Regions from separate parts of the Pseudomonas sp. LBUM1660 genome, predicted to be linked through region 2. Evidence: predicted binding sites of a transcription regulator. Region 2 holds the regulator's gene; each other region holds the start of a gene.

Region 1 (7,442 bases), 3.1 Mb from region 2:
TGACTTCCAACCCGTCCAGCTTCGGTATTCCAATATCCAGAATGACAATATCCGGCATAAGTTCGCGGGCAAGTTGTAACGCATCCACACCGTTATCTGTTTCTGCAATGACTTCGTAGCCATGGCGCTCCATCAGCATACGTACCGCAAGACGAATGACGGGGTGATCATCCACGATCAGCACTTTATTCATGGGCAAGTCCAATTCCGCTGTTCGAATTTTTAGAGCCCGCACAATAGCCTAGTCGTTTCATCCATGGCATGCCGGCCCCCTCGGCCACCCGCAGCGAGAGACATTCCCTACAAACAAGCAGGACATGTCTTACAAAAATCACACGAATACTGTGTGTCTTAAATTTTACCGCCCCGTCAGCGCGGTGCTTTTAAAACTGTTTTTGTATCGATTTACATCAGGAAATCAAAGAAACCAGCGGCTGGCCGAAGGGTCCGACAAACGCTGGCGATTGAGCTACGCTTAAAAAGTAACCGATATTGTCAAGCCAACATTCACACCTGTTCGTTAAAATCCAGACTTACCCACTAAACCCATTACAACAGGCCTTACATCAAGCAACACTTCAGAAACAGCATTTAACCTTAAACTTATTAAAACAAGAACAACAAAAATACCCGAAGCTAAAACAATACAGCTACTATGACACCCATTAATTAACCAACTAAAAGGACGCCACCAAAACAGCAGACTATCTTCCCGACTACAGCGATTTACCAAAACCCGAAACCTCTCCATAAATCGATCGAGAACAGACAATCTTTCATGAGCAAACAACATGAGCAAACTCAAAACAAGAATCTCCAACCCCATGACAATCATTGCGATATTCGCAACACTGTCTGAAACTTCAGCGGCTATTTCTCTTCCCTTTCTCGACAATAAGGAACGAGAGATCTACATCTGGTTTCTTATCAGCTTCCCCTTTTACTTGCTCTTTCTATTCTTCGTCACACTCAACTTCAACTATCGATCGCTTTACGCGCCCTCTGATTTTGAGAAAGGCAAGCATTTCATCAAGGCCATGGCCGATGTCGATCACTCGCAAGTCAATACACCCGAGCATTTGGAGCACCACTTACGCGCAACGGTGTTGCTAAAGGATCTGCACATCGTCGATGCACGATGGATGAGCAACAAAATGGACTTCAACACCTTGATGGAAAAGGCCCAGCAACCACAGGAAAATCCTGCGCGCGTGATCGTGTTTCTCACGTGTACTGATTCAGAAGCATTGTTGAAGGAAGGCGCACTCAAGCATTCGAAACAGACCAGGAAACGCAGCAGCACGACGTTCTGGGTTGCTTACAATCTGAGCTCACATGGCATGACGACTATGGCTTGAGTACCGATAGCAGAAGAAAGCTCTCGAAGGACAATCGGAGAGCAAAAGCAGACGAAAGCTTATTTGTAACAACAACAAGAATGTTGAAACATGATACCCGGCAGGATAAATCCCTCTTTTCAGAATTGTGGCCTTGTCACCGACAAGGCCACATTTCCATTACCGTCGTTGCAGCTTCAAAGGTCTCAGAAAAGCTTCCGGCCTTTGTTCGCAGCAATGCGCATGCGCAAGGCGTTGAGCTTGATAAAGCCCGCCGCGTCGGCCTGGTTGTAGGCGCCGCCGTCTTCTTCGAAGGTCGCGATGTTGGCATCGAACAACGATTCGTCGGACTTGCGACCGGTGACGATCACATTGCCCTTGTACAGCTTCAGGCGCACAACACCGTTCACGTGTGCCTGGGACGCATCGATCATCTGTTGCAACATCAGACGCTCAGGGCTCCACCAGTAACCGGTGTAGATCAGGCTGGCGTATTTAGGCATCAGCTCGTCTTTGAGGTGAGCCACTTCGCGGTCCAGGGTGATCGATTCGATCGCACGGTGCGCGCGCAGCATGATGGTGCCGCCAGGGGTTTCGTAGCAGCCACGGGACTTCATGCCCACGTAACGGTTCTCGACGATGTCGAGACGGCCGATACCGTGTTCGCCACCGATACGGTTCAGGGTCGCCAGCACGGTGGCCGGGGTCATTTCGACGCCGTCCAGTGCCACGATGTCGCCGTTGCGGTAGGTCAGTTCCAGGTACTGTGCCTTGTCAGGAGCGTTCTCCGGAGAGACGGTCCATTTCCACATGTCTTCTTCGTGCTCGGTCCAGGTGTCTTCCAGCACGCCGCCTTCATAGGAGATGTGCAGCAGGTTGGCATCCATCGAGTACGGAGATTTTTTCTTGCCATGGCGCTCGATCGGGATGTTGTGCTTTTCAGCATAATCCATCAGCTTTTCACGGGAGAGCAGGTCCCATTCGCGCCACGGAGCGATCACTTTCACCCCGGGCTTCAAGGCGTAGGCGCCCAGTTCGAAACGAACCTGGTCGTTACCCTTGCCGGTGGCGCCGTGGGAAATGGCGTCAGCGCCGGTTTCGTTGGCGATTTCGATCAGGCGTTTGGCGATCAACGGACGAGCGATGGAAGTACCCAGCAGGTACTCGCCTTCGTAAACGGTGTTGGCGCGGAACATCGGGAAAACGAAATCGCGCACGAATTCTTCGCGCAAATCGTCGATGTAGATCTCTTTCACGCCCATGGCCTGAGCCTTGGCGCGTGCAGGTTCGACCTCTTCGCCCTGACCCAGGTCAGCGGTAAAGGTCACCACTTCACAGTTATAAGTATCCTGCAGCCACTTGAGGATCACCGAAGTGTCCAGGCCGCCGGAATACGCCAGAACGACCTTGTTTACGTCCGCCATGCCATCACTCCACGGGGTTCTACGGAAAGCCGTGAAGTCTACCGGTCATACGGAATAATTTACAGAGGCGCGACAGCTTATGACGACGAAGCGACAGATTCTGTCGAGCGAGCGACGAATTCAGCGAACTCAGGAGGTCGCCGAAGAGCTTCCCGGCGTCGTGGTTTGAGGCGCGACTTTCTCGGTCGGGGCCACCCGCTCCAGGCGCACGGCGACCCGACGATTCTTCGCGCGGTTGGTCGCGTTGGTGTTCGGCGCCACAGGGTAGCGCTCACCGTGGAAACGCAGGGTGACCTGCGATTCCTGAATGCCATTGGCTTTGAAATAGTCCATTACCGCCAACGCCCGACGGCGTGACAGCTCGCGGTTGGTCAGGCGATTGCCGCTGTTGTCGGAGTGTCCGTCGAGTTCGATGTGATTGACCGTCGGATCCGCCTTCATGAACTCCAGCATCACCTGCAACTGCGCCTTGGCTTGCGGATCGAGATCGAAGCCTTCACCCGGGAAGCCGATCTCGGACTGTTTGACCTGCTCGAAATTCTTCGGCAGCAGTTTCGCCACGCAGCCCTGATAGTCGTTGAAGGCCTTACTGAACTTGACCGGCAACAGGCGCACTTCAGAGACGCGGCCATCGCCAGAGGAATGCCGGATGACCGGACTGCGGCCGTCCATCAACCCGCTGATCAGGCGTCCGGCCTGAACTTGCGAACTGTTGAACAACACGTTGCCGCTGCCGATTCTCACCGAACCCAGGTTGATGTCGCCACGTCCCGGTTGCCACGGCGCAGCGGCCGCCAGCAGGGTCGCTGAACCGCCGCCGATCATCGCGTTGTAGGCTTTGAGACGAAACGTCGCCTGCTCGCCGGCGCGGCGCACGAATTCACCCGAACCGAAATCGGTGATCGGTTGAGTCAGGCGGCATTCGAACTTGTCACCTTCGACCGTCCACTCGATGCTCTCCAGACGTGTCTGGAAAGTGAGCGCCATCGCAGGGAGGCTGGCAAACACACTGAGCAAGGCTAAATAACGCTGGCGCACGGGAGGCTCCACTGGCTTCTACAACAAAAAGACCGACACACATATTTCCGGCATACCTGTTGGATATCGGAAGCTTCCTGCAAAACTTGATAGCGAGTGCCTGAGAGAGTCTTTTCCGGTAGCATTCCCCAGAGTTTGACCCGCCTGGAATCCCCTCATGTCCGACCGCCTGACCCTGCTGCGTCCCGACGACTGGCATATTCATCTTCGCGATGGTGCTGTGTTGACCAATACCGTTGCGGATGTCGCGCGCACCTTTGGTCGCGCCATCATCATGCCCAACCTGGTACCTCCGGTGCGTAACGCCGCTGAAGCCGACGCCTATCGCCAGCGGATTCTCGCTGCACGCCCGGCCGGCAGTCGTTTCGAACCGTTGATGGTGCTGTACCTGACCGATCGTACCCAGCCCGAAGAAATTCGCGAGGCCAAGGCCAGCGGCTTCATTCACGCTGCCAAGCTGTACCCGGCCGGCGCGACCACCAACTCGGACTCTGGCGTCACCAGTATCGACAAGATCTTCCCTGCACTCGAGGCCATGGCCGACGTCGGGATGCCCTTGTTGATTCACGGTGAAGTCACCCGCGGCGATGTCGATGTGTTCGACCGCGAAAAAATCTTCATCGATGAGCATATGCGTCGTGTGGTCGAGCGTTTCCCGACGCTCAAAGTGGTGTTTGAACACATCACCACCGCGGACGCCGTGCAGTTCGTCAATGAGGCTTCGGCCAACGTTGGCGCGACCATCACCGCGCATCACCTGCTGTACAACCGCAATCACATGCTGGTGAGCGGGATTCGGCCGCACTTCTATTGCCTGCCGATACTCAAGCGCAATACCCACCAGGAAGCCCTGCTCGACGCCGCCACCAGCGGCAGCGACAAGTTCTTCCTCGGCACCGACTCGGCACCTCACGCCCAGCACGCCAAAGAAGCGGCTTGCGGCTGTGCCGGCTGCTACACCGCTTATGCGGCGATCGAGATGTACGCCGAAGCCTTCGAACAACGCAACGCGCTGGACAAGCTCGAAGCCTTCGCCAGCCTCAACGGCCCGCGCTTCTACGGCCTGCCGGTGAACACCGATCGCATCACCCTGGTCCGCGATGAGTGGACCGCCCCAACCAGCCTGCCATTTGGCGAGCTGACCGTAATCCCGCTGCGCGCCGGTGAAAAACTGCGCTGGCGCCTGCTGGAGGAACACGCGTGAGTGAAGACCATTTCGACGACGAACAGGACGGTCAAGGCGGCGGAGGTGGTTCGCGCCACCCGATGGCTGAGCGCTTCCGTGGGTACCTGCCAGTTGTTGTCGACGTTGAAACCGGTGGTTTCAACTCTGCCACTGACGCCCTGCTGGAGATCGCCGCGACCACGATCGCCATGGATGAAAAAGGCTTTGTGTACCCCGATCACACCTATTTCTTCCGTGTCGAACCTTTTGAAGGCGCGAACATTGAAGCGGCCGCGCTGGAGTTCACCGGGATCAAACTCGATCACCCGCTGCGCATGGCGGTGAGCGAGGAAGCAGCCCTGACCGATATTTTCCGCGGTATCCGCAAGGCCCTGAAAGCCAACGGCTGCAAACGGGCGATTCTGGTCGGGCACAACAGCAGCTTCGACCTGGGTTTCCTTAACGCTGCTGTCGCACGCCTGGACATGAAACGTAACCCGTTTCATCCATTCTCCAGTTTCGATACCGCGACCCTCGCTGGCCTGGCTTACGGTCAAACCGTGCTGGCCAAGGCTTGCCAGGCGGCGGACATCGACTTCGACGGTCGAGAGGCTCACTCGGCGCGCTACGACACCGAGAAGACGGCCGAGCTGTTCTGCGGCATCGTCAATCGCTGGAAACAAATGGGCGGCTGGGAAGACTTCAACGACTGATTCCGGTCGCTGGGTTTATCCCGCCCATAAAAAAACCGGCCTCATCGGCCGGTTTTTTTATGCCTGACGCTTGGGCTTACAGCGCCGCAGCGTTCTCGGTCAGGTAAGCCGCGACGCCTTCGGTCGAAGCGGTCATGCCTTTGTCGCCTTTTTTCCAGTTGGCAGGGCAAACTTCGCCGTGCTCTTCGTGGAATTGCAGCGCGTCGACCAGACGGATCAGCTCTTCCATGTTACGGCCCAGCGGCAGGTCGTTGATGATCTGCGAACGGACAATGCCTTTGTCGTCGATCAGGAACGCGCCACGGAAAGCCACACCGCCTTCGGACTCAACGTCGTAGGCCTTGGCGATTTCGTGCTTCATGTCGGCAGCCATGGTGTAACGAACCTGGCCGATACCGCCATTGTTCACCGGAGTGTTGCGCCATGCGTTGTGGGTGAAGTGCGAATCGATCGACACCGCGACCACTTCTACGTTACGCGCCTTGAAGTCAGCCATACGGTTGTCCAGAGCGATCAGCTCGGATGGGCAAACGAAAGTGAAGTCCAGTGGGTAGAAGAACACCAGGCCGTATTTTCCTTTGATGGCCGAGGACAAGGTGTAGCTGTCTACGATTTCGCCATTGCCGAGGACGGCAGGTACGGTGAAGTCCGGGGCTTGTTTGCCTACGAGTACGCTCATTGAATATCTCCTGGTCTATATATCGTGAAGAACTGGGTTCGCGTCAGCCTGCCACCCTCAGGCGACAGCCCTGTGACACGACCCCCTTCGCAAGGACCGACCATCATACACGGCGTTTTTCAGCTGTCCTCAACGGTTTTTCATCGGCGCACCAAATTGGCCATCGCGGCAGGTAATGGCAGATGCCTGGATGAAAACCGTTCGTCAGTCATACGCGCTTATAACGCAAAGCTTTCAGAAACCACTTTGACAATCATTCTCGTTAACATTAAGATCCATCGCAACTGAGTCACCACCAGCGACGGTTCTTAGCTTATGTATGTTTGCCTCTGCACTGGCGTCACCGACGGTCAAATCCGCGATGCAATCTATGAAGGTTGCTGCAGCTACAAGGAAGTCCGTCAGGCTACCGGCGTAGCCAGCCAATGCGGTAAATGCGCCTGCCTTGCCAAGGAAGTGGTGCGTGAAACCCTGACCAAATTGCAATCGACCCAGGCTGCGATTCCTTTCCCTGTAGAATTTACTGCCGCGTAAATACCGTATTCCAAAGAACCGGACTTGATGTCCGGTTTTTTTATGTCTGGAAATCAACCGCTTACGCTCTAGACGCGGAACACAAACATTCTTATTCCGATTAATTTTCACTTAAGTTTCAATAACTTAGGTTTGACACTCTTAGTTGTGCGGCTCAAACTCTGCTTTATAGACAGCTAATACAGGGCAGGACCCCATCATGAAAGGCGACATTACAGTCATCCAGCATCTCAACAAGATCCTTGCCAATGAGCTGGTCGCGATCAATCAATACTTTCTGCATGCGCGCATGTACGAAGATTGGGGTCTGAACAAGCTCGGCAAGCACGAATACCACGAATCCATCGACGAGATGAAACACGCGGACAAGCTGATCAAGCGCATCCTGTTTCTCGAAGGCCTGCCGAACGTCCAGGACCTAGGCAAGCTGCAGATCGGCGAACACACCCAGGAAATGCTTGAGTGCGACCTGCGTATCGAAAAAACCGGTCATGCCGACCTCAAGGTTGCCATCGCTCATTGCGAAACCGTTGGTGACTTCGGTAGCCGTGA
Region 2 (7,442 bases):
CTTCAGCGGCAGGTGCTTCGACCACTTCAGCCACCGGTGCAGATTCATCAGCTGTTTGCGGCTCGGCCAGACGGGCCAGTGCCGCGAGCAATTCAGGCGTGGCAGCCGTAATCGGGCTGCGTTCGCGAACTTCGGTGAACATGCTGTTCACTGCGTCCAGCGCTTCGAGAACCACGTCCATCAGTTCCGAGTCGACGCGACGTTCACCCTTGCGCAGGATGTCGAACACGTTCTCGGCGATGTGACAGCACTCCACCAGCTCGTTGAGCTGGAGGAAGCCGGCGCCCCCTTTTACAGTGTGAAAACCGCGAAAAATTGCATTGAGCAAATCCGCATCATCCGGTCGGCTTTCAAGCTCGACCAGCTGTTCGGACAGTTGCTCTAGAATCTCGCCGGCCTCAACCAGGAAATCCTGAAGGATCTCTTCATCGGCGCCGAAGCTCATTAAGGGGGTGCTCCTACAGGTCTAAAAACCTAAAAAACCTAAAATGCTAAAACTCTAAAATCCTAGGCTGGATAACAAATCGTCCACATCGTCCTGACCGGACACAACGTCTTCTCTTTTATCGGCATGAATCTGCGGACCTTCACCCTGAGAGAGATGTTTTTGCGGATCTTTTTCAGCAAGCATCGCATCACGGTCATGTTCGATACCCGCAAAGCGGTCTACCTGACTGGCCATGAGCACGAGCTTGAGCAGGTTGCTTTCAACTTCGGTGACCAATTGGGTCACGCGCTTGATCACCTGACCGGTGAGGTCCTGGTAATCCTGGGCCAACAGAATGTCGTTGAGGTTGCTCGACACCGTGCGATTGTCATCGCTGCTGCGCGTCAGGAAACCGTCGACGCGCCGGGCCAGTTCGCGGAACTCTTCAGCCCCGACTTCGCGACGCATGAACCGCCCCCAATCCGTGCTCAACGCCTGGGCTTCTTCGCTCAGGCGGTTGACCAGCGGCGTGGCGTTTTCCACCAAGTCCATTGTGCGGTTGGCGGCGGCCTCGGTCAGCTTGACCACATACCCCAGACGCTCGGTGGCGTCCGTGATCTGCGACACTTCCTCGGCTTGCGGCATGTTTGGGTCAATCTGGAAATTGACGATCGCGCTATGCAGCTCGCGAGTGAGCTTGCCCACTTCCTGATACAGGCCGCGGTCACGGGTCTGATTGAGCTCATGGATAAGTTGCACAGCGTCGCCGAACCTGCCTTTTTCAAGGCTTTCGACCAGTTCGACCGCGTGTTTTTTCAGGGTCGATTCAAAATCGCCCAGTGAAGATTCTTTATGCTCCATAGCTCCCCCGTGGCGCAGTGGATCAACCGATGCGTTCGAAAATCTTCTCGATTTTTTCTTTCAACGCCTGGGCCGTGAAGGGTTTGACCACATAGCCGTTAACACCGGCCTGGGCCGCTTCGATAATCTGCTCGCGCTTGGCTTCGGCAGTCACCATCAGCACCGGCAGGTGCTTGAGCTTTTCATCGGCGCGCACGTGACGCAGCAGATCGATACCGGTCATGCCAGGCATGTTCCAGTCCGTTACCAGAAAGTCGATGCTCCCGCTGTTGAGAACCGGAATGGCAGTAGTGCCATCGTCGGCCTCGACCGTGTTGGTGAACCCAAGGTCACGCAACAGGTTTTTTATGATCCGCCGCATCGTTGAGAAGTCATCAACGATGAGGATTTTCATGTTCTTGTCCAATTCGACCTCCAAGCAGTCTTAAACGCGCCCAGCACCTGGACGCGCCATTTCAATCAATCCGGCAATCCACTCGATGACTGTCTGGAGCACAACAGATCGCGACCGGTGCAGTTCAACACTCCACCGGCCTCGTTCGCAGTGTCCCCACACTGCCTTCAGCGCGCTCGCCACTCCCCCAAACGCCCCCGCAAACGGGCCGCGCACTGGCTATGTAACTGGCTGACCCGCGATTCGCTGACCCCCAGGACCTCACCGATTTCCTTGAGGTTCAGCTCTTCGTCGTAGTACAGCGCCAACACCAGTCGCTCACGCTCCGGCAAATTGGCAATCGCGTCCGCCAGCGCGGCCTGGAAGCGTTCATCTTCCAGATCGCGTGACGGCTCAAGATGTGCACTCGCGCCATCCTCGTGCAGCCCTTCGTGTTCGCCGTCCTGCAACAGATCGTCGAAACTGAATAACCGGCTGCCCAGGGTGTCGTTCAAAATCCCGTAATAATCGTCGAGACTCAATTGGAGTTCGGCCGCAACCTCATGATCTTTAGCGTCACGACCGGTTTTAGCTTCAATCGAGCGAATTGCGTCGCTGACCATGCGGGTATTGCGGTGAACCGAACGTGGCGCCCAGTCCCCCTTGCGTACTTCATCGAGCATCGCGCCGCGGATTCGAATGCCCGCGTAGGTCTCGAAACTCGCGCCTTTGCTGGCGTCATATTTGGTCGACACTTCAAGCAGGCCGATCATCCCGGCCTGGATCAGGTCTTCAACCTGAACACTGGCCGGCAGACGGGCCAGCAAGTGGTAAGCAATGCGTTTGACCAGTGGCGCGTAACGCTCGATCAGCTCGTACTGCGCGTCACGTGCCGACTTCTTGTAGAGGTTGTAGCCACTGGCTGTCATAGGACGGGTCCTGCGGTCTGTTGCACGAGGCGCTCGACGAAAAACTCCAGGTGCCCACGCGGGTTGGCAGGCAGCGGCCAGGTGTCGACCTTCTGCGCGATCGCCTTGAACGCCAGGGCGCACTTGGAACGAGGGAAGGCTTCGTAGACGGCGCGCTGCTTCTGCACGGCCTTGCGCACGCTTTCGTCGTATGGCACTGCGCCGACGTATTGTAGGGCGACGTCGAGGAAGCGATCTGTGACCTTGGTCAACTTGGCGAACAGGTTGCGACCTTCCTGCGGGCTCTGAGCCATGTTGGCCAGGACGCGGAAGCGGTTCATGCCGTAATCGCGGTTCAGCAGTTTGATCAGCGCGTAGGCATCGGTGATCGAGGTCGGCTCGTCGCACACCACCAGCAAGACTTCTTGTGCTGCGCGAACGAAACTGACTACCGAGTCACCAATACCCGCAGCGGTGTCGATCACCAATACGTCGAGGTTGTCGCCGATATCGCTGAAGGCCTGGATCAGGCCGGCGTGCTGGGCCGGGCTCAGATGAACCATGCTCTGCGTGCCGGACGCGGCCGGAACGATGCGAATACCGCCAGGGCCCTGCAACAGAACGTCGCGCAGCTCACAGCGGCCTTCGATCACGTCGGCCAGGGTACGTTTGGGTGTCAGCCCCAACAGGACGTCGACGTTCGCCAGCCCCAGATCGGCGTCCAGCAGCATGACGCGCCGGCCGAGTTCAGCTAGAGCCAGGGACAAGTTCACTGACACGTTAGTCTTCCCGACGCCACCTTTGCCGCCGGTCACCGCGATCACCTGTACGGGATGCATGCTGCCCATGTTATTTCTTTACCTTGTCTTGCATAGACGGAGGCCACATTACTGGCTGCGCGCTCATAAAATGAACAATGCATGGCAGACCATCGATGTAGGTACAAAAACTGTTCATTAGTACCTCAGCCAACCTGCTTGGTCGGGCTGTGGTAAATATCAGCGAACATGTCAGCCATGGCTTCTTCGCTGGGTTCTTCTTGCATTTGCACGCTTACGGCGCGACTGACCAACTGATGACGACGCGGCAGATGCAAATCATCCGGAATACGCGGGCCATCGGTCAGGTAAGCCACCGGCAATTCATGACTGATCGCCAGGCTCAACACCTCGCCCAGACTTGCCGTTTCATCCAGTTTAGTCAGGATGCAGCCAGCGAGCCCGCAGCGCTTGTAACTGTGATAAGCGGCCGTTAGAACCTGTTTCTGGCTGGTGGTTGCCAAAACCAAATAATTTTTTGACTTGATGCCACGTCCGGCCAGGCTTTCGAGCTGCATACGCAGGGCTGGATCGCTGGCCTGAAGCCCGGCGGTATCGATCAGCACCACGCGTTTGCGCAACAACGGATCCAGCGCCTGCACCAGCGATTGGCCCGGATCGACATGGGTTACCGACACGTTGAGAATCCGGCCCAGCGTCTTCAATTGTTCCTGAGCACCGATACGGTAGCTGTCCATGCTCACCAGCGCGATGTTTTGCGCGCCGTATTTGAGCACGTAGCGGGCCGCGAGCTTGGCCAGGGTGGTGGTCTTGCCCATGCCGGCAGGGCCGACCATGGCAATCACGCCGCCCTCTTCCAGTGGCTCGACTTCCGGAGTGGCAATCATCCGCGCCAGGTGTGCCAGCAACATGCGCCAGGCCTGACGGGGCTCGTCAATGTCGGCAATCATCGCCAGCAAGTCGCGAGACAACGGGCCGGACAGGCCGATGCGTTGCAGGCGACGCCAAAGATTGGCCTGGGCCGGACGGCTGCCTTGCAGCTGATTCCAGGCCAGGGAGCCGAGTTGTACTTCCATCAGTTCGCGCAGGCTGTTGAGTTCGAAACGCATCGAATCGAACGCCCGTGGATCGACGCCCCCAGCGGCAGGTGCCGGGGCTGGCGCCGAGCGACGAGGTTCGGCATACGTCGGCTCGATCAGCGGCTCGGCGGCGGTCAACGGCAGGCCGGCGAACAACTGGCGATTGGTGGTCTTGTCGCCTTCGGTTTCGCCTTCGCCACGCAGGCTCAATTCGGCCTGGGCGGTGACGATCCGCGACTGGGTCTTGCGCAGCTCATCCTCGAGTTCCATGTTCGGAACACGCGGGGCCAGCGCCGACAATTTGTAATCCAGGGCAGCCGTCAGCTCGACACCACCGGCGATCCGGCGATTGCCAATAATGGCGGCATCAGCGCCCAGCTCATCACGAACCAGTTTCATGGCCTGACGCATATCGGCGGCGAAAAAACGCTTAACTTGCATAAACCACTACCTCAGCCGTTGGGCCCTACTGTCGCAACGATGGTCACTTGCTTGTTGTCAGGAATTTCCTGGTAAGCCAACACATGCAAACCCGGGACTGCCAGTCGGCCGAATCGCGAAAGCATCGCGCGAACCGGACCGGCCACCAGCAAAATCACCGGTTGACCTTGCATTTCCTGACGCTGCGCCGCATCGATCAACGAGCGTTGCAATTTCTCAGCCATGCTTGGCTCCAGCAGAACGCCCTCTTCCGAGCCTTGTCCTGCCTTCTGAAGACTATTGAGCAATATTTGTTCCAACCTTGGCTCCAGAGTGATAACTGGTAGCTCGGAGTCAGTCCCTACAATGCTTTGGACGATTGCGCGGGATACGCCGACGCGCACCGCGGCCACCAAAGCGGCAGTATCTTGACTCTTGGCAGCATTGTTGGCGATGGCCTCGGCAATGCTGCGAATGTCCCGCACCGGCACCTGTTCGGCCAGCAACGCTTGAAGCACTTTGAGCAGCTGCGACAGCGAGACCACGCCCGGCACCAGCTCCTCGGCCAGCTTCGGCGAGCTTTTGGCCAGCAATTGCATGAGTTGCTGGACTTCTTCGTGACCGATCAGTTCGCTGGAGTGCTTGTACAGAATCTGGTTCAAGTGCGTCGCCACGACCGTACTGGCGTCGACCACGGTGTAACCCAGCGATTGTGCCTGGGCACGCTGGCTGATTTCGATCCAGACCGCTTCCAGGCCAAAAGCCGGATCTTTGGCGGTTATGCCATTGAGCGTGCCGTAGACCTGCCCCGGGTTGATCGCCAGTTCGCGATCCGGGTATATCTCGGCTTCTGCCAGGATCACGCCCATCAGGGTCAGGCGGTAAGCACTCGGCGCCAGGTCGAGGTTGTCACGAATGTGCACAGTCGGCATCAGGAAGCCCAGGTCCTGGGACAGCTTCTTGCGCACACCCTTGATCCGCGCCAACAACTGACCACCCTGGTTGCGATCCACCAGCGGAATCAGGCGATAGCCGACTTCCAGGCCAATCATGTCGATCGGTGTCACGTCGTCCCAGCCCAGCTCCTTGGTTTCCATTGCGCGGGCTGGCGATGGCAGCAGCTCCTGTTGACGCTTGACCTCTTGCAGGGCCTGTACCTTGACCACGTTCTGCTTCTTCCAGAACAGGTATGCGCCGCCAGCAGCCAAGGCCGCCATGCTGAGAAAGGAGAAGTGCGGCATGCCGGGCACCAGGCCCATCACCGACATCAAACCCGCCGCCACGGCCAACGCTTTCGGCGAGGCGAACATCTGGCGATTGATCTGCTTGCCCATGTCTTCCGAACCGGAAGCACGGGTCACCATGATCGCCGCCGCTGTCGATAACAGCAGTGATGGCAATTGCGCCACCAAACCGTCACCGATGGTCAACAAGGCGTAAACCCGGCCGGCATCACCAAAGGTCATGCCGTGCTGGAAGATGCCGACTGCCATGCCGCCGATCAGGTTGATGAACAGAATCAGCAGGCCGGCGATGGCGTCACCGCGCACGAATTTGCTGGCACCGTCCATGGAACCGTAGAACTCGGCTTCCTGGGCGACTTCCATGCGGCGCAGTTTGGCCTGATTCTGGTCGATCAGGCCGGCGTTCAAGTCGGCGTCGATCGCCATTTGTTTGCCGGGCATCGCATCGAGGGTGAAACGTGCGCTCACCTCGGAAATCCGCCCGGCACCCTTGGTCACCACGACGAAGTTGATGATCATTAAAATCGCGAAGACCACGATACCAACTACGTAGTTACCGCCGATCACCACCTCACCGAAGGCCTGGATCACCTTACCGGCGGAAGCGTGACCGTCCTGTCCGTGGAGCATCACCACCCGGGTGGAGGCCACGTTCAGCGCCAGTCGCAACAGCGTCGCCACCAGCAGAATGGTCGGAAACACTGCGAAATCCAGCGGCCGCAAGGCGTAGACGCAAACCAGCAAGACGACGATCGACAACGCGATGTTGAACGTGAAAAACACGTCCAGCAGGAACGGCGGGATCGGCAACATCATCATTGCCAGCATGACCAGCAGCAACAACGGCACACCCAGGTTGCCCCGACTTAAGTCGGCAACGTTTGTGCGGGCAGTGTTGAGTAACTGAGAGCGATCCACCGGTTTTCCCCGTTTCTTTAAAGCAAACTTTTGACGCCTGAAGCAGGCGCAGAGCGGCTATTGCAAGAAGCCTTCCAACTTTTGCAGAGGTGGGACATAGAGGGTTGTTTTGAGGATTTGCGTCGTCTGTGCCGACCTCTTCGCGGGCAAGCCTCGCTCCTACAATCCCGTGTCGTTCACATATGCCGCGACCGACTCAAAAACGGTAGGAGCGAGGCTTGCCAGCGAAGAGGCCGGCACTACCCGCACAAAACTCAGGAATCACGCCGCAAATCCGGCGGGATCGGCAAATCATCCTTCAGCGGATCCGGACGCTTGCCCTTGCCCGCCCGGTACTGGCGGATCTGGTAGACGTAGGCCAGTACCTGAGCAACCGCCAGATACAACCCACCAGGAATTTCCTGCTCCAGCTCGGTGGAGTAATAGATCGAAC
Region 3 (7,442 bases), 1.8 Mb from region 2:
AATAGATCCTGAAACCGTATGCGTACAAGCAGTGGGAGCCCACTTTGTTGGGTGACTGCGTACCTTTTGTATAATGGGTCAGCGACTTATTTTCAGTGGCGAGCTTAACCGAATAGGGGAGGCGTAGCGAAAGCGAGTCTTAATAGGGCGTCTAGTCGCTGGGAATAGACCCGAAACCGGGCGATCTATCCATGGGCAGGTTGAAGGTTGGGTAACACTAACTGGAGGACCGAACCGACTACCGTTGAAAAGTTAGCGGATGACCTGTGGATCGGAGTGAAAGGCTAATCAAGCTCGGAGATAGCTGGTTCTCCTCGAAAGCTATTTAGGTAGCGCCTCATGTATCACTGTAGGGGGTAGAGCACTGTTTCGGCTAGGGGGTCATCCCGACTTACCAAACCGATGCAAACTCCGAATACCTACAAGTGCCGAGCATGGGAGACACACGGCGGGTGCTAACGTCCGTCGTGAAAAGGGAAACAACCCAGACCGTCAGCTAAGGTCCCAAAGTTATGGTTAAGTGGGAAACGATGTGGGAAGGCTTAGACAGCTAGGAGGTTGGCTTAGAAGCAGCCACCCTTTAAAGAAAGCGTAATAGCTCACTAGTCGAGTCGGCCTGCGCGGAAGATGTAACGGGGCTCAAACCATACACCGAAGCTACGGGTATCACTTAGGTGATGCGGTAGAGGAGCGTTCTGTAAGCCTGTGAAGGTGAGTTGAGAAGCTTGCTGGAGGTATCAGAAGTGCGAATGCTGACATGAGTAACGACAATGGGTGTGAAAAACACCCACGCCGAAAGACCAAGGTTTCCTGCGCAACGTTAATCGACGCAGGGTTAGTCGGTCCCTAAGGCGAGGCTGAAAAGCGTAGTCGATGGAAAACAGGTTAATATTCCTGTACTTCTGGTTATTGCGATGGAGGGACGGAGAAGGCTAGGCCAGCTTGGCGTTGGTTGTCCAAGTTTAAGGTGGTAGGCTGGAATCTTAGGTAAATCCGGGATTCTAAGGCCGAGAGCTGATGACGAGTGTTCTTTTAGAACACGAAGTGGTTGATGCCATGCTTCCAAGAAAAGCTTCTAAGCTTCAGGTAACCAGGAACCGTACCCCAAACCGACACAGGTGGTTGGGTAGAGAATACCAAGGCGCTTGAGAGAACTCGGGTGAAGGAACTAGGCAAAATGGCACCGTAACTTCGGGAGAAGGTGCGCCGGTGAGGGTGAAGGACTTGCTCCGTAAGCTCATGCCGGTCGAAGATACCAGGCCGCTGCGACTGTTTATTAAAAACACAGCACTCTGCAAACACGAAAGTGGACGTATAGGGTGTGACGCCTGCCCGGTGCCGGAAGGTTAATTGATGGGGTTAGCTAACGCGAAGCTCTTGATCGAAGCCCCGGTAAACGGCGGCCGTAACTATAACGGTCCTAAGGTAGCGAAATTCCTTGTCGGGTAAGTTCCGACCTGCACGAATGGCGTAACGATGGCGGCGCTGTCTCCACCCGAGACTCAGTGAAATTGAAATCGCTGTGAAGATGCAGTGTATCCGCGGCTAGACGGAAAGACCCCGTGAACCTTTACTATAGCTTTGCACTGGACTTTGAATTTGCTTGTGTAGGATAGGTGGGAGGCTTTGAAGCGTGGACGCCAGTTCGCGTGGAGCCAACCTTGAAATACCACCCTGGCAACTTTGAGGTTCTAACTCAGGTCCGTTATCCGGATCGAGGACAGTGTATGGTGGGTAGTTTGACTGGGGCGGTCTCCTCCTAAAGAGTAACGGAGGAGTACGAAGGTGCGCTCAGACCGGTCGGAAATCGGTCGTAGAGTATAAAGGCAAAAGCGCGCTTGACTGCGAGACAGACACGTCGAGCAGGTACGAAAGTAGGTCTTAGTGATCCGGTGGTTCTGTATGGAAGGGCCATCGCTCAACGGATAAAAGGTACTCCGGGGATAACAGGCTGATACCGCCCAAGAGTTCATATCGACGGCGGTGTTTGGCACCTCGATGTCGGCTCATCACATCCTGGGGCTGAAGCCGGTCCCAAGGGTATGGCTGTTCGCCATTTAAAGTGGTACGCGAGCTGGGTTTAGAACGTCGTGAGACAGTTCGGTCCCTATCTGCCGTGGACGTTTGAGATTTGAGAGGGGCTGCTCCTAGTACGAGAGGACCGGAGTGGACGAACCTCTGGTGTTCCGGTTGTCACGCCAGTGGCATTGCCGGGTAGCTATGTTCGGAATAGATAACCGCTGAAAGCATCTAAGCGGGAAACTAGCCTCAAGATGAGATCTCACTGGGACCTTGAGTCCCCTGAAGGGCCGTCGAAGACTACGACGTTGATAGGTTGGGTGTGTAAGCGCTGTGAGGCGTTGAGCTAACCAATACTAATTGCCCGTGAGGCTTGACCATATAACACCCAAGCAATTTGCAAGCTTTGAGCTGAAAAGCAAAAGAGCACCAGATTGCGGTGTGTGAAGACGAAACGAACCGAAAGTTCGAAAGGACTCACAAAACACCGAAATCTATCACATACCCATTCGCTGGAGCGTAATCCGTAAGGAGAACGACCTGGCTACCGAATTTCTTGACGACCATAGAGCATTGGAACCACCTGATCCCATCCCGAACTCAGCAGTGAAACGATGCATCGCCGATGGTAGTGTGGGGTTTCCCCATGTGAGAGTAGGTCATCGTCAAGATTAAATTCCGAAACCCCTATCTGCGTATGCAGGTAGGGGTTTTGTTTTAGTAGAAGTCACCAATTTTTCTGGCACGTTACGACTTTAACGGGCTGGTTACAGAATTTCTTGACGACCATAGAGCATTGGAACCACCTGATCCCATCCCGAACTCAGCAGTGAAACGATGCATCACCGATGGTAGTGTGGGGTTTCCCCATGTGAGAGTAGGTCATCGTCAAGATTGAATTCCGAAACCCCTGTCTGCTAACGCAGACAGGGGTTTTGTCGTTTTAGCTCCATAAACTTCGGGCCATTGTCCCCGGCGTGACATGCCACATCTGCGTCACGTCCTTCCCCAGCATTCCCAAGTATTCCCAAGTATTCAAGAAGTACATCGACCGCCAACCGCGCTAGCACGCCGTCCGGCGGGAATATCGATCATTTCGTACAAACCCCTAAGATTTCTCCGACTGGTGCCGACAGACTGGTGAGACATGCGTGCACCAAAGTAGAGCGGCCGAAGAATGCCGCCTGCGCTGTTACATGGAATGTTGCACCTGGAACGCATCCCCACTTTTTGCATAAGAAGTCCCATGAAATGAATCTCAAATTCAGCCATAAAATCCTTCTGGCCGCCTCTGGCGTCGTGGTGCTGGCTTTTGCGTTGTTCACTTTGTACAACGACTATCTGCAGCGAAACACCATCCGGCAAAACCTCGAATCCTCCGTCCAGCAAGCCGGCGATTTGACCGCCAGCAGCGTGCAGAACTGGATGAGCGGCCGCGTGTTGGTGCTGGAAAACCTCGCACAGAACGTCGCTCATCAAGGCGCCAATGCGGACCTTCCAGGCCTGGTGGATCAACCGGCCTTCACCTCGAACTTTCAGTTCACCTACGTTGGCCAGGCCAATGGCGTGTTCACCCAACGTCCTGACGCGAGGATGCCGGACGGTTACGATCCGCGTCAGCGCCCTTGGTACAAACAAGCAGTGGCTGCCGACAAGACTATGCTGACGCCGCCGTACATGGCCGCCGTCGGTGGGTTGGTGGTGACGATCGCCATGCCGGTGAAAAAGAACGGCGAATTGCTCGGCGTGGTTGGCGGTGATCTGAGCCTGGAGACCCTGGTGAAGATCATCAACTCGGTGGACTTCGGTGGCATCGGCCACGCGTTCCTGGTCAGTGCCGACGGTCAGGTGATCGTCAGCCCGGACAAAGACCAGGTGATGAAAAACCTGAAGGACATTTATCCAAACTCTGGCGTACGCATCGAGAAGGGCAATCAGGACGTCACCCTGAACAAGCAGGACCGCATCCTCTCGTTCACCCCGGTGAGCGGTTTGCCAAATGCCGAGTGGTACATCGGTCTGTCGATCGATAAGGACAAGGCCTACGCACCACTGAGCCAATTCCGTACCTCGGCGCTGATCGCCATGTTTATCGCCGTCAGCGTTATTGCGGTGCTGTTGAGCCTGCTGATCAACGTGCTGATGCGTCCGCTGACCACCATGGGCCGCGCGATGCAGGACATCGCCCAGGGCGAAGGCGACCTGACCCGTCGTCTGGCCGTGGAAAGCAAAGACGAGTTCGGCGAGTTGGGCGGTTCGTTCAACCAGTTCGTGGAGCGGATTCACGCGTCGATTTCCGAAGTGTCCTCGGCGACCCGTCAAGTCCACGATTTGTCGCAACGGGTGATGGCATCGTCCAACGCCTCAATCGTCGGCTCCGACGAGCAAAGCGCGCGCACCAACAGCGTGGCTGCCGCCATCAACCAATTGGGTGCCGCCACCCAGGAAATCGCCCGCAATGCTGCCGATGCTTCGCAGCATGCAAGCGGTGCGAGCGAGCAGGCGGATGATGGTCGTCAGGTCGTGGAGAAAACCATCCTGGCCATGACCGAGTTGTCGCAGAAAATCAGCCTGTCCTGCACCCAGATCGAAACCCTGAATGCGAGTACTGACAACATCGGGCACATTCTGGATGTGATCAAAGGCATCTCCCAGCAGACCAACTTGCTCGCGCTCAACGCCGCCATCGAAGCGGCGCGTGCCGGTGAAGCCGGTCGTGGTTTTGCGGTCGTGGCGGACGAAGTGCGCAACCTGGCGCATCGCACGCAGGAGTCGGCGGAAGAGATCCACAAGATGATCACCTCGCTGCAGATCGGTTCTCGCGAAGCGGTGACGACCATGAATGCCAGTCAGGTCTCCAGCGAAGAGAGTGTTGAAGTAGCCAATCAGGCGGGCCTGCGCTTGGTCAGCGTGACCCAGCGCATCGGCGAAATCGACGGCATGAACCAGTCGGTGGCGGCGGCGACCGAAGAGCAGACGGCGGTAGTGGAAACCCTTAACGTCGACGTCAACCAGATCAACTTGCTGAACCAGCAGAGCGTGGCCAACCTCAATGAAACGTTGAAGGATTGTGATGCGTTGTCGTTGCAGGCGAATCGGTTGAAGCAGTTGGTGGACAGCTTCAAGATCTGATTCGGGTCAGTTCTGCTGCGTTATCGTTCTTCGCGGGCAAGCCTCGCTCCTACAAGGGCATCGAAAACCCTGTAGGAGCGAGGCTTGCCCGCGAAAGCGGTATAACAATCACCGCTGAACCAAAGCCCTACACAAACAGCTTTAACACATTCCCCATCGCATCATCCGCAAACCCCTGCACAAATTCCTTGAACCCCGGCAACGCCTCAACGCCTCCCTGTGCCGGTTCGGCAATGATGATCCAGGTCGCCCGCGACTTTCCCGCGCCTAGCGGTTCAACACTCATCGCCGCCCACAAATTGGCCACGCCCAACGTGTTGTAAATCGTGGTCCACGTCATGTTCAGCGCCTGGTCATCCCGCGAGTTGAGTTGCTCGACCACCAGGTTACCGTCCTTGAAGAATTTCTTGCGCAGCGACGACACGCCTTCGCCTGTCATCTCGATGTGCGACAGCGCCGGAATGAATTGATCGAAGCCGGCAAAGTTGCCGACCACCGCCCAGACCTGAGAGGCATCCGCCGGCACTTCCACCGAAGACACGACGTGGCAGCCTTGAGGGTTTTTGATCAGGGTATCGGGTTGCAGCGTTTTCATGGTTTTGCTCCGGTTGAATGAATCAGATGAAATTGATTTCTTTGAGGTAGTCGCAGCCGCGACGCAGCAGTGCCGGGGATTTTTCCGGGTAGTGCGCGCCCATCTGCCGCACGCCGGCCTGGGCGTTGTCGTGGCCGATCATCGAGATGTCGCCGATGTCTTCCTCGAAGCCGTTGAGGTAGAAGCCGAGTACGCCGAACAACGCGTTGTCGCTGTCGACCCGGCCCAGTTGCTGTTGCCAGTCGGCGACGCTGACCATGGAGAATTCCCGGCCGGCCTCACGGAATGACGCGACGTAATCGTCCCAACTCAGGGGCTCGGGGTTGTGCAGGTTGAACACCGCTTTTTCAGGCGAATAACGGCTGGCATGGAAGCCGATGAAGCGAGCGAGAAAGTCCACCGGCATCAGATCAAAGTTCAACGCGAACTCCGGCACCTGGCCGAGCTGGATCGAGCCTTTGAGCATCAGCATCAAGCGATTTTTGTGCGGCTGACAGACGCCGGTCAGGCTGTTGAAGCTGATATTGCCGGGGCGATAAAGATTGACCCTCACCCCAAGTTCTCGCGCTCGTTCGAGGATTCGTTCGCCGACCCACTTGGACAGGTTGTAGCCGTTCTTGATGTAGATCGGCGGCGTCTGCGCTGCGGGTAATTCCAGCACCCGGCCATCGTCGGCAATCGTGCTGGACGCCGAGAGCGTGGAGACGAAGTTGAAGATTTTCTTGCTGCGCCCCTCGCACAGCCGAAGGCATTCGAAAATCGGCTCGACGTTGTCCCGCGCCAGCGACTCGTAATCGAGCACGTGATTGACGTTGGCAGCGTTGTGCACCAGCGCGCCGAACTCTCGATCGAGGCGCTCGTAAACGTCCGCATCGAGCCCCAATGACGGGCGAGTGATGTCTGCCGCGTAAACCTTTACCCGACTCAGGTCCAGGTGCTCCAGACGGTTTTCCCGCAACGCGTGAGCGAAGCGCTCAGCCGCCGATTGCCCGCCACCATCGCGCACCAGGCAGGCGACTTCACTGACGCCCCACGCCAGCAACGCCTCGACGATGTGCACACCGACAAAACTGTTGGCGCCGGTGACGATCACCTTGTGCACATCGCCCATGCGGCTGATGGGCAGCGGCTGAATATCCAGCTCGCGGAAGGCATCCGCCAGCGCTTGCGCGCTCAGGACTTCCTCGGTGCCGGAGCCGCGCACCAACGTCGCCAGCTTTGCAATGGTCGGCAACTCAATGAAGCGGTTGATCGAGATGCTGCGGCCGAATTCTTCACGCAATCGCAGCAGCATCCGTGACAACAGAATCGAGTGGCCGCCCAGATTGAAGAAACTTTCGTCGGTCGAAATATCGCTGGCCGGCAGCTCCAGCAGCTCAGCCCAGATCTCCAGTAACAGCGCTTCATCGGCGCTGGCGGGCAGCCGTCGTGTCATGTTTTCGGCAACATTCACCGGCATCGACAGCAGCGCTTTGCGGTCGACTTTGCCGTTACTGGCGAACGGCATACTCGGCAGTTCGGTCCAGGCGCCAGGTTGCATGTAGTCCGGCAAAAACTGCATCGCATGAGCCTTCAAGGCTTCGCGAGCGACGCCCGGTTGGTCCTCCTGAGGTTGCGCGAGGAAGGCCAGAATCCGACGTTGGCTGTCGATGACCACCGCCACCTGACGGTACAACTGACTGTCGCGCAGGCAACG

What was found. Region 2 encodes FliA, which starts transcription of late flagellar genes. Its sites were predicted from a motif close to CTAAAGTTTNNNNNNNNNNNGCCGNTAA; they were not measured.
Region 1: a site for FliA is predicted at 3,863-3,890, ahead of ACA068_RS23250 (flagellar protein MotY). Genes of this name have one in related genera too.
Region 3: a site for FliA is predicted at 3,128-3,155, ahead of ACA068_RS00635 (methyl-accepting chemotaxis protein). Genes of this name have one in related genera too.

Annotation. Positions count from the first base shown of each region.
Region 1 covers NZ_CP166795.1:5,003,302-5,010,743, forward strand. Annotated here, with positions in the region: gene ACA068_RS23235 (response regulator transcription factor) at 1-193, opposite strand, end outside; gene ACA068_RS23240 (hypothetical protein) at 792-1,358, shown strand; gene ACA068_RS23245 (argininosuccinate synthase) at 1,544-2,761, opposite strand; gene ACA068_RS23250 (flagellar protein MotY) at 2,891-3,799, opposite strand; gene pyrC (dihydroorotase) at 3,957-5,003, shown strand; gene rnt (ribonuclease T) at 5,000-5,677, shown strand; gene ACA068_RS23265 (peroxiredoxin) at 5,754-6,356, opposite strand; gene ACA068_RS23270 (bacterioferritin-associated ferredoxin) at 6,672-6,890, shown strand; gene bfr (bacterioferritin) at 7,090-7,442, shown strand, end outside.
Region 2 covers NZ_CP166795.1:1,909,248-1,916,689, reverse strand. Annotated here, with positions in the region: gene ACA068_RS08995 (chemotaxis protein CheA) at 1-445, opposite strand, end outside; gene ACA068_RS08990 (protein phosphatase CheZ) at 500-1,288, opposite strand; gene ACA068_RS08985 (chemotaxis response regulator CheY) at 1,311-1,682, opposite strand; gene fliA (RNA polymerase sigma factor FliA) at 1,850-2,590, opposite strand; gene fleN (flagellar synthesis regulator FleN) at 2,587-3,417, opposite strand; gene flhF (flagellar biosynthesis GTPase FlhF) at 3,534-4,868, opposite strand; gene flhA (flagellar biosynthesis protein FlhA) at 4,880-7,009, opposite strand; gene flhB (flagellar biosynthesis protein FlhB) at 7,264-7,442, opposite strand, start outside.
Region 3 covers NZ_CP166795.1:121,957-129,398, forward strand. Annotated here, with positions in the region: rRNA gene ACA068_RS00620 (23S ribosomal RNA) at 1-2,400, shown strand, start outside; rRNA gene rrf (5S ribosomal RNA) at 2,575-2,690, shown strand; rRNA gene rrf (5S ribosomal RNA) at 2,798-2,913, shown strand; gene ACA068_RS00635 (methyl-accepting chemotaxis protein) at 3,271-5,151, shown strand; gene ACA068_RS00640 (SRPBCC family protein) at 5,279-5,746, opposite strand; gene ACA068_RS00645 (amino acid adenylation domain-containing protein) at 5,769-7,442, opposite strand, start outside.